DNA from 3 places in the Pseudomonas sp. FW215-R2 genome. Region 2 is predicted to be linked to each of the others. Evidence: riboswitches for the same ligand, from Rfam matches in the RefSeq annotation. Region 2 holds a riboswitch; each other region holds the start of a gene.
What was found. A riboswitch is a leader RNA that binds a small molecule or an ion and turns the genes downstream of it on or off. The one in region 2 is predicted to bind cobalamin.

Region 1 (3,271 bases), on a different contig from region 2:
TCGTCACGGGCGACGGCAATCCGCACGCCGTCGAGCAGCCTTTCGGTCTTCACGCTTTCCGGTGCGGCGAATTCGACAGCCGGTGGCAGCGCTACCTCGCAAGTGCTGGCCAGCGCTTCGGCGGCGGCGTCGAGGCGCACATCGAGGTCATTGAGTTCGCTGGCCTGCACCAGACCGAGATGGCGACTTGGCAGTTCGATCCCGGTTTCCCGGGACAACGCGCCGTACCAGCGCAAACCTTCAGTAAGGCTGCCTTCGAGCAACTGCGCATGGCGCACGGTGCCGACGCGGTTGGCCAGCACGCCGGCGAACGGCAAGTCCGGCTGATAGCGCGCCAGACCCAGAGCCAGCGCGCCGAACGTCTGAGCCATGGCCGTGCCATCAATCACGCCGAGCACCGGCACGCCGAAATGCCGCGCCAGGTCGGCGCTCGACGGTGTGCCGTCGAACAAGCCCATCACGCCTTCGATCAGGATCAGATCGGCTTCAGCGGCGGCTTCCCACAACAGACGTCGACTTTCCTGCTCGCCGACCATCCACATGTCCAGTTGATAGACCGGCGCACCGCTGGCGCGCTCGAGGATCATCGGGTCGAGAAAGTCCGGGCCGCATTTGAATACGCGAACCTTGCGCCCCTGATTGCGGTGCAGACGGGCCAGCGCGGCGGTGACGGTGGTCTTGCCCTGGCCGGAGGCCGGCGCGGCGATCAATACCGCCGGGCAGTGACGTGGTTGATTCAAAGTTCGACGCCTTTCTGCGCTTTGATACCGGCCTGGAAGGCGTGTTTGATCATGCCCATTTCGGTGACGGTGTCGCCCATCTCGATCATTTCCGGCTTGGCAGCGCGGCCGGTGACGATCACATGCTGCATCGGCGGACGGGCCTGCAGATCGCTGAGCACCTGATCCAGATCGAGGTAACCGTGCTTGAGAGCGATGTTCAGCTCATCGAGCACCACCAGACCGATCGACGGATCACGCAGCAGTTCGCGGGACACTTCCCATGCAGCTTCGGCAGCGGCGATGTCGCGCTGGCGATCCTGGGTTTCCCAGGTGAAACCTTCGCCCATCACATGAAAGCGTACCTGCTCGGGGAAGCGGCGGAAGAACAGCTCCTCCCCGGTGCTGTTGCGGCCCTTGATGAACTGCACCACGCCGCACTGCATGCCGTGGCCCATGGCGCGGGCGAGCATGCCGAACGCCGAGCTGCTTTTGCCTTTGCCATTGCCGGTCAGCACCAGCACCAGGCCGCATTCGTCTGGCGAATTGGCGATGCGCTCGTCGATCACGGCTTTTTTGCGCTGCATGCGCGCCAGGTGGCGCTCGTCGCGTTCGGGGGAATCAGTCATGGGGGAGCTCTCCGTTGAGGCTGGATAACGGCGGGCAGGCACAAGAATAGACGGCAACAAGCCTGGCATCGCCCACCGTGATGCCGCTGGATGGATCAGGCCGGTCTCCGGGCTCATGAGCGGCCTTGGCCTGGCTGCGCGCCTTCCCGCTTTGCAGCAGTGGCATCGGACGCAGCTTTTACTCATTTACCGTTGCGGGGGCAGCGCCGGGATCGTGATGGTTCTTCGCTTGAAGACAATCCTCACCGGCTTCCCTGTTTCACTCTGTCGACAGCGGTCACAGAGCACCTGAAACAAGCCGCGAAGGTTAGAGGGTTGGGGGTGGAGCGTCAAATGAAGAGGCCCCCTGAAAGCGAATAACTGCCGTCGATCAATTATCTGACGCCAATCTTGTGCCACACTGTCAGCAGTGATATCAAAGAGCCATGCTTTTTGAATGCAGAGAGCACATCACAATAACAAGGGAGAGCACCATGCAAGGCATGATCATCAGCAATCCGCGGCTGGAATTCCTGCGCCCGGTGCTGGAACGCTGGTTTGACTGTATCGACCGCTACAACGCCGTGCGCGGCGACAACGACACGCCGTACTGGCATGACGAAAAGGCCAACCTCGGCCTGTTGTCCGCCGCCGCGTGGATGGCCGAACTCGTCACCCTGCGCGACACCGCCACCCGCAAGCAGAACGAGGAAGGCGAGCGCAATGCCCGCGCCGACCTGTTCCTGGCCGGCGCCGAAGATCGCGCCTACATCCAGGCGACGCAACGCTGGCCACGCGTCAACAGCCTGAATCTGACCCAGGCCCTGACCGATATCACCAGCGACGCCAAGCGCATCAGCTACGCCAGCGATCTCAAGCTCGGCTGCCTGTTCGTCGCCCCACAGAAAGCCCAGCACAGCGCCAGCCCCGAGGAACTGCAGGACATGGTCGACGACCTGCAAAAGGAACACACCTGCGCCGTCGCCTGGTATTTCCCCTATGCCTATCGCAAATTGCGCAGCGAGGCTGGCAACTATCACCCCGGCATTGCCGTGCTGTTCAAGGAGGCGCGCGGCTGAGCGGTTGAACCATCGGGCTTGTGTACTTCTCTATGATTAGGAATGCATTCATAGGGAAGATCAGTAATGCGCAAGCCCCACCTCGTTTTCGTCATCGCACTCGCCGGAGGGCTCACCGCCTGTGGTGAATCCTCCAGCCTGCAAGTCTCGGACGGCACCGGCCCGTCCCCCAAACTGCCCGAACCGAACAAGACCCTGATCCCGACGGTGAACATCGCCCCGGCGATCGGCTGGCCGGCGGGTGCGAAACCAACGCCAGCCGCAGGCACCCAAGTGGCTGCATTCGCCGAAAACCTCGATCACCCGCGCTGGCTCTACGTGCTGCCCAATGGCGATGTGCTGGTGGCGGAAACCAATGCTCCGCCGAAACCGGACGATGGCAACGGGATACGTGGCTGGGTGACGAAGAAAATCATGGGCCGCGCTGGCGCCGGGGTTCCCAGCCCGAATCGCATCACCCTGTTGCGCGACGCTGATCACGATGGCGTGGCCGAAACCCGCACGGTATTTCTACAAAATCTGAATTCTCCGTTCGGTATGACCCTGGTCGGCAACGATCTGTACGTCGCCGACACCGACCGCTTGCTGCGCTTTCACTACGAACCCGGCGTAACCGAGATCAAGAACCAGCCGATCAAGGTCGTGGATCTGCCGGGCGGCCCGCTCAACCATCACTGGACCAAGAACGTCATCGCCAGTAAGGACGGCAGCAAGCTGTACGTCACAGTCGGCTCGAACAGTAACGTCGGCGAAAACGGCCTGGATCAGGAAGAAGGCCGCGCGGCAATCTGGGAAGTGGACCGTGCGACCGGCAATCACCGGATCTTCGCCTCGGGCATTCGCAATCCCAACGGTCTGGCCTGGG
Region 2 (3,271 bases):
AGCAGTTTTGCCGGGGCCTGGATCAACTGTTCGGCAAGCGCCAGAGCGGCACTTTCCGCGACGCCGTAGCAACCGGTGCGTTCGAAAGCGATCTGCGAATGGTGACTCAGGCGTTGCTGATAACTGGCCAGTTCTTCGCTGCTGAAATACAGCAGCGGCAGCGCCAGTTGTGCCGCCAGTTCCTGCAGGCCGGGTTCGTCGCGTTTCAGGTCGATGCTGGCCAGGGCCTTGACCGCCTCGAGTTCGATGCGATGCGCCTGCAGGGCCTGGTCGAGCAAGGCGCGCAGCGTACTGGCCGGGCAGCCGCGCTGGCAGCCCAGGCCGACCACAAAGGTCGGCACTGCGCTGTCATCGGTCATGCGTGGTATTGACCATCGCTTTTGCGGCGGAACAACCAGGCGCTGATCAGGCCCAGGGCCAGCCAGAACGCCACATTGGTCAGCTGCGAAGCGATTTTGAACTGAGCTTCCAGTGCTTCCGGTGCGAGCATCGAGTGCACTTCCGGTTGCGGGGCGCCGATCACGTGTGGCACAGCGAGAATCGCCACGCCGAGGATCTTCAGCAACCAGTTGCCACCGAACGCGATCAGCGCCAGGCCGACAGCGGTCGACGCGGCAGTGCCGATCCACCACATCTGGCGCGACGCCAGGTCTGCAGCGGCGGTGCCCGGCAGCTCAGGTGGCAGGCCCAGTGTCGGTGCGAGCACGAAAGTCGCATAACCGGCCAAACCCCAGAGTAAGCCTTGCGAGGTTTTAGTCGGCGCACGCAGGGTGTACAGACCGGCCAGCATCAGGGCAAAACCCACAGCCACGACCAGATTGCCGCCGGTAGTGGAAAGCACGCGCTGCCAGCCGTCTTCCGGCTCCCAGGCTTCGGCATCGTGGGTGTGGGCGGCGGTGCCGGCGGCGTGTTCGTGAACGGCGGCAACCGGCTCGGCTTTCTCGAAGGTCTCTGCCTGAAGAATCAGCGGCGACACCCAGAAGCTTTGCAGCAACGTCAGGAGCAGGGCGGCCAGAAGGCCGGTGAAACCTGCGGTCTGCGCAATACGCTTGATCATGTCGTCAGGTCTCAGTGGCACGGGAACGCGGCGCTGTGGCGGGTATCGTGAGCGGCGTTGTGAACCGCTTCGATGTGCGAGAAACCGGCGAAATAGACCAGGCTGGCACCCAGGATCGACGCGAAGATCGCAGCGGTCAGGCGTTGGCTCAGGGTGGTGGTGCTGGAGATTTTGTCCGTGTTGCTGCCGGTGCTGCTGATGATCGACATGGCGCTTCCCTCTGGAGTGTCAGCGGGTGAACGGTGCGCATGAAAACCCCTGCGAGTCGGGCACGCAGAGGTTCGAACAGCGCCCGCCCACCGCGGGTTTGTTATGTTCAGTGACGCAAGATGCGTACTGTGTGTTGCGGGCCGGTCTCCGGGCTCACGAGGGGTGGCTGTCTGCCGACCTGCAAGCGTCACCTTCCCATGCCTGGGGGCACAGTGGATCTGACGCTTCGCTCGCTTACCGTTGCGGGGGCAGCACCGGACTGACATGGCTTTAGAGTAAAGCACATGATTCACCGGTTTCCCGTTTCACCCTTTGCAGGGCACCCGTAACAAGTTGTGTAGGAGACCATGGGCTGGGGATTTGAGTCAATTGGGATTGGAGACATATCCGTTGCTGCGGTTACGGCCGCTTAGGGTTCCGCCCTTACGGCGGGTCACTTTTGGCAAACGCCCCAAAAGTAACCAAAAGGTCTCTACCCTGACGTACGGCCCCTCGCTGAGGCTCGGGGTTCCTTCGCTCCGGGATTGATCCGGGGGCATCGCCTACGGTTTGCTTCGCTGCACCTCCTCTCGATGTGTTTGGCTTCGCCAAACGGTCGCTGCGCTCCCACCCCGAATCAATCCCTCCACTCAGCCTGCCGACGGGCCCTGCGATCAAAAGCGGTACTCGAGCTAACGCTCATCGTGTTGAGTAGTGAGGGGCGGGTGTTCGGCTTTGGTTTTGTGGTGGGTTTACCCCTCACCCCAGCCCTCTCCCCGAGGAGAGGGAGCCGATTGGTGTGCTTTTCAAAGCCTGAGTTCAACGCGGTATTGCACGTCGGCGTAGCTCTGCCAAACAACTCGGTCAGTCCCCTCTCCCTCTGGGAGAGGGCTAGGGTGAGGGGCTCTAGATGTGGCTCTTGATGTGGCTTTTGATTTTTTGCCCCTTCGGCAGGCCGAGCGGAGGTGTTCATCAGGGGGTAGGCGCGCAGCGCCGTGCGGCGAAGCCGCATACATCGAGAGGAGGTGCAGCGAAGCAAACCGTAGGCGATGCCCCCTGATGGACACCGTAGCGAGGGAACACTGAGCCTCAGCGAAGTGCCGTACGCTGGGGTCCAGCCTTTTTGGTTACTTTTTCGGCGTTTGGAAAAAGTGACCCGCCGTAAGGGCGGAACCCTAGGAAGCCGTTACCGCAGCAACGGATATGCTCACAAATCCCAAAACCAAAAAACAACGCCCATTGACCCATCACGAACCCATGCGTAGCCTTGCGCTTTCGAGGTTCTTCGGCCCACGCCGAAGCTAAGAAGGGAACGCGGTCCAAGCCGCGGCTGCCCCCGCAACTGTGAACGGTGCTGTTCGCTGCCACGCCACTGCCAGCTCAATCCAGAGCCAGCGGGAAGGCGCAGCGAATACCGGGCCAAGGCCCGAACACCGTCAGCCAGGAGACCTGCCTCGTCACAGATTCTCACTTTCAACCGGGCGGGGTGATCCGGTGGCGAACTCTCCAGGCACGCACCCGTGTTGCCGGTCTCGTCCCGTATGCCCGCCACCTTGCCAAAGGGCATCCGATGAAAACACTGGCCAAACTCCCCGTCACCATCGTCACCGGCTTCCTCGGCTCGGGCAAAACCACCTTGCTGCGGCACATGCTCGACAACGCTCAGGGCCGCCGTATCGCGGTGATCGTCAACGAGTTTGGCGAGCTGGGCATCGACGGTGAAATCCTCAAGCAGTGCACCATCGGCTGCACCGAAGAAGAAGCCACCGGCCGCGTCTACGAACTGGCCAACGGCTGCCTGTGCTGCACGGTTCAGGAAGAGTTCTTCCCGGTGATGCGCGAACTGGTGGCCCGTCGCGGTGACCTCGACCACATCCTCATCGAAACTTCGGGCCTGGCTCTGCCAAAACCGCTGGTGCAAGCCTTCCAGTGGCCGGAAATCCGCAGCGCCTGCACCGTTGACGCGGTGATCACCGTGGTCGACAGCCCGGCCGTGGCCGCCGGCACCTTCGCCGCGTTCCCGGA
Region 3 (3,271 bases), on a different contig from region 2:
TGCTGGTGAGCGCCGTCCAGGTAGCGATAAGCGTCGGCGTCCACCACGGAGTAATGGCCGTACTCGACCTGTTTCGAGCTGATGACATCGCGGATATAGCGGATCGCACCCCCGGCGCCCCACATCCGGTCAACCGACTCGTAACCGACGCGCGATCGGGCGAAGAAGCTCGGTACGTCGTTGATCGTCACTCCCGCTCGGGACTCGGTGAGGTTGCGGGTCATGTCCGCTTGCAGGCTCCATTGATCGTTGAGCGCCAGTTTCGCGTCCGCCTCGAAACCGCGCATCTGGATCTGTCCCTGGCCGTTGACCCACTGGATATCGTCGAGGGTGATCAAGTCGTCGATCTTGCGTTTGAACAGGGTGACGCTGGCGCTGAATTCGCGATCGAGCAGCAAGCCTTTGTAGTCGAGGCCGAGTTCGGCGTTGCGACTTTTCTCCGGTTTCAGGTTGCGGTTGCCCAACTCGTCGCCCGGTTCGTTGACGAACAACTGCTCGGCGTTCGGCAGTTTGTAGGCAGTGCCGTACTGGCCGCGCAGTGCCCAGTGTTCATTGAGGTCATACAGCGAAGTGAGCATGCCGACCGTGGCGCTGTCGCCGCCGCTCATGGCTTCGTGACGAATGCCGATGCTCGGGTGCCAGTCGGGCAGAGCGTCGATCTGCGGGCGCAACTGGGTGTACAGCGCGTGGGCTTCAGCCTTGTCATTGTCGATGATCAGCACATCGTCCTGGCCCTTGAACCACTGGTTGTCCATACCGAACACCAGCACATGGCCGCCGGGCAATTCGGCTTTGCCTTCGGCCTGCACGCCCCAGTCGGTGAAGCCCCAGTAGTCGTTGTGGTTGATGGTTCTGGTGCCGCCATTGGCGGTGTTGTTGATGCGCGTGTAGCGGGTGTCCCAGTCGTTGATGTGGCCTTTGACGAAGTAGCTCAGGCGCTCGTTGATGTTCTGTTCGAAGGTCGCCGTGGCGATCTGCTGGACGCGGTCGTTGGTGGTCTTGTGGTTGTCGACCGGCCGGGCGAAGTCGAGGTTGGCGTCGGCGTATTGGTAGAACAATTCCATCCGCGCATCGTCGCCAAAGGACTGAATCGCCTTGCCGCCGAAGGTGGTGACTTCGTAGGCGCGCTTCTTTTCGCTGTCGTTCTTGATGTCGCGATTGCGAAACGGCTGATAGCCGTCCGAGACGTTATGACTGACGTAGGCCAGCAAGCCCAGGTCGCCGAAACCGTTGGTGAAGATGTTCTCGACCCGCGCATCCTCGGTGGTGCCACCGAAGGTATCCACGCCCATGTTCACTTCGCCGGAGGTTTTGCGGCTCTGCGGGCTGCGAGTCACGATGTTGATCACGCCGGACACGGCCTGAGTGCCGAACAGCAGGCTCTGCCCACCCTTGAGCACTTCGATGCGTTCGATGGCGTTGGCCGGCAGGGTGTCCAGGTACAGGCCGCCATACAAGCGATTGTTCAGGCGCACGCCGTCGAGCAGGATCAGCGTGTCATCGTTGCGCCCGCCCAGCAGGGAATAGGTGCCGTAGTCGAACGGGCCATTTTTCGGCGCGACGTACAGGCCGGGAATGAACATCTGCATGACGCGGGTGACATCGGCGCTGGGGCCGGCACGTTCGATCTGCTCGCGGGTGACGATCTCGACCTTGCTGCCGAATTGCGCCATGTCGGCCACGGTCGTGGACTCCACGGACGGCGCGGAAACGATTTGCTGAGTGAGTTCGAGCGGCGCGTCGTCCGCCAGCAACAGGGGGCTGAACAGACAGCCAAGCAATAGGGATGGAGCCGGAGTGTTAAAAGGTCGAATCATTGTCTTCTCGAAAGGATCTTCGCAGAAGAGCATGCAGGAGAAGGCATCGCGCACACGCCGACACCGGCCCATGCCCGCCCACCGCAGGATTTTGCCAAACAGAATTTCAGGCCGGTCTCCGGGCTTGCGCGTATGGACGCTTTCACCTTCCCATGGCCGTCTGGCCACAGTGGTGTGTCGAAAGCATCACGCGCCTACCGTTGCGGGGGCAGCACCGGACTTGTTCGAAAAGAACGTACCGGTTTCCCGTTTCACCCCATGCACGGCGGCATGGGACACCTGAAACAGGGCGGCATCTGAACATTCGGATGACCGCTCGTCAACTTCGTTGAAGGATGTAAAGCTCCTGCGACGCAGGCGCGAGATTGCGGCGAACCCTGATAATTGAATCACTGAAGTTCTGGTTCTAGTGAACGTTCGAGAGCATAAACACCGAGATAATCCCCGCGCCGAGTACAAACATCATTATGAAGATAATGTTCAGTTTGAGCCGGTTTGAACTTTCGAGTTTATTGAGCCTGACGACCAGGTCGTCCACTTGGGCCGAAGTTGCCAGTCCCTTTACCGCATTGGCCAGCGCTTGCGGGGAGATGGAGTTGTCCGGTTTATTTTCCATAGGGTGGGTTTTTAATCGAATTTCACCCTTCACCTTGGCCAATCTGAGGGCAACCGCGACCACCAGAAGAGGTGTTGCCATTAATTGAAGGAGTTTCAGGTACCGTTCGTAGACGTAGGCAGCGTATTGCGTTTTGTGTAATGCCTGAGCCTGTTCCTCGTAATCGGCGTAGGCCCGTTTGAAGCGCTTCACTTGTTCAACGATCAGCGGATCGGAAAATCTTTCAGCCTCTGGAAAAACGCTGTCGTAATTCATGAAAACGTTTCTGTCTACTTTAGTGTCCACGCGGTTTACAGGACGAATTTTTTGAAACAGATCACAGGCGCTAGCGAGCTGCTGGGCTGATTCGCGCTCCAGTACGTCGTCTTTTTTCACTGAAATTGGCAAGCAGATTCTGGCATCGCTTAACTCGTCTGCTGCGATATTCAGGGACTGGGCAGAAAGCTGACCAAAGGTTTCTTCCACTCTCAGGTTTGAAAGCTTTGAGTCCAGGCCAACCTGGATAAATTGAAATATGAGGCCCATCGAGCCCGCGATGATCCAGGCGTAATCAACTCTTTTCCAACCAATGTCATTCAGCCGGCTTGGCAATAAACGGCTTTGCCAAACGAACAACCCGCAAAAACAAATAAACAGACCCAGAATTCCGAGAATGGCGTAAGCCGAATACTCGAACATTTCTTTGATCAAAGATAACTCCATGTCGTGCTCTTTTTTCAGTGAAATATCAATTGGTTTCGCGGGCGCTTCAGACAGCCGTCACGTGCGCCTTGCCTTGTTGTACAAACCGCTCGATCAACCACCGCGCCGCCGGGCCCGGTGGCACATCGGTACGGTA

Region 1: another riboswitch for cobalamin. It lies ahead of cobO (cob(I)yrinic acid a,c-diamide adenosyltransferase); the one in region 2 lies ahead of AC3WRD_RS22460 (CbtB domain-containing protein).
Region 3: another riboswitch for cobalamin. It lies ahead of AC3WRD_RS17900 (TonB-dependent receptor plug domain-containing protein); the one in region 2 lies ahead of AC3WRD_RS22460 (CbtB domain-containing protein).

Annotation. Positions count from the first base shown of each region.
Region 1 is NZ_JBYTBO010000005.1:318,219-321,489, reverse strand. Features, by position in the region: gene AC3WRD_RS09975 (cobyrinic acid a,c-diamide synthase CobB) at 1-740, opposite strand, end outside; gene cobO (cob(I)yrinic acid a,c-diamide adenosyltransferase) at 737-1,348, opposite strand; cobalamin riboswitch at 1,430-1,655, opposite strand; gene AC3WRD_RS09965 (hypothetical protein) at 1,822-2,406, shown strand; gene AC3WRD_RS09960 (PQQ-dependent sugar dehydrogenase) at 2,473-3,271, shown strand, end outside.
Region 2 is NZ_JBYTBO010000018.1:24,280-27,550, reverse strand. Features, by position in the region: gene AC3WRD_RS22470 (cobalamin biosynthesis protein) at 1-359, opposite strand, end outside; gene AC3WRD_RS22465 (CbtA family protein) at 356-1,057, opposite strand; gene AC3WRD_RS22460 (CbtB domain-containing protein) at 1,069-1,266, opposite strand; cobalamin riboswitch at 1,389-1,609, opposite strand; cobalamin riboswitch at 2,508-2,717, shown strand; gene cobW (cobalamin biosynthesis protein CobW) at 2,817-3,271, shown strand, end outside.
Region 3 is NZ_JBYTBO010000012.1:94,985-98,255, forward strand. Features, by position in the region: gene AC3WRD_RS17900 (TonB-dependent receptor plug domain-containing protein) at 1-1,817, opposite strand, end outside; cobalamin riboswitch at 1,910-2,115, opposite strand; gene AC3WRD_RS17905 (hypothetical protein) at 2,224-3,135, opposite strand; gene AC3WRD_RS17910 (LysR family transcriptional regulator) at 3,182-3,271, opposite strand, start outside.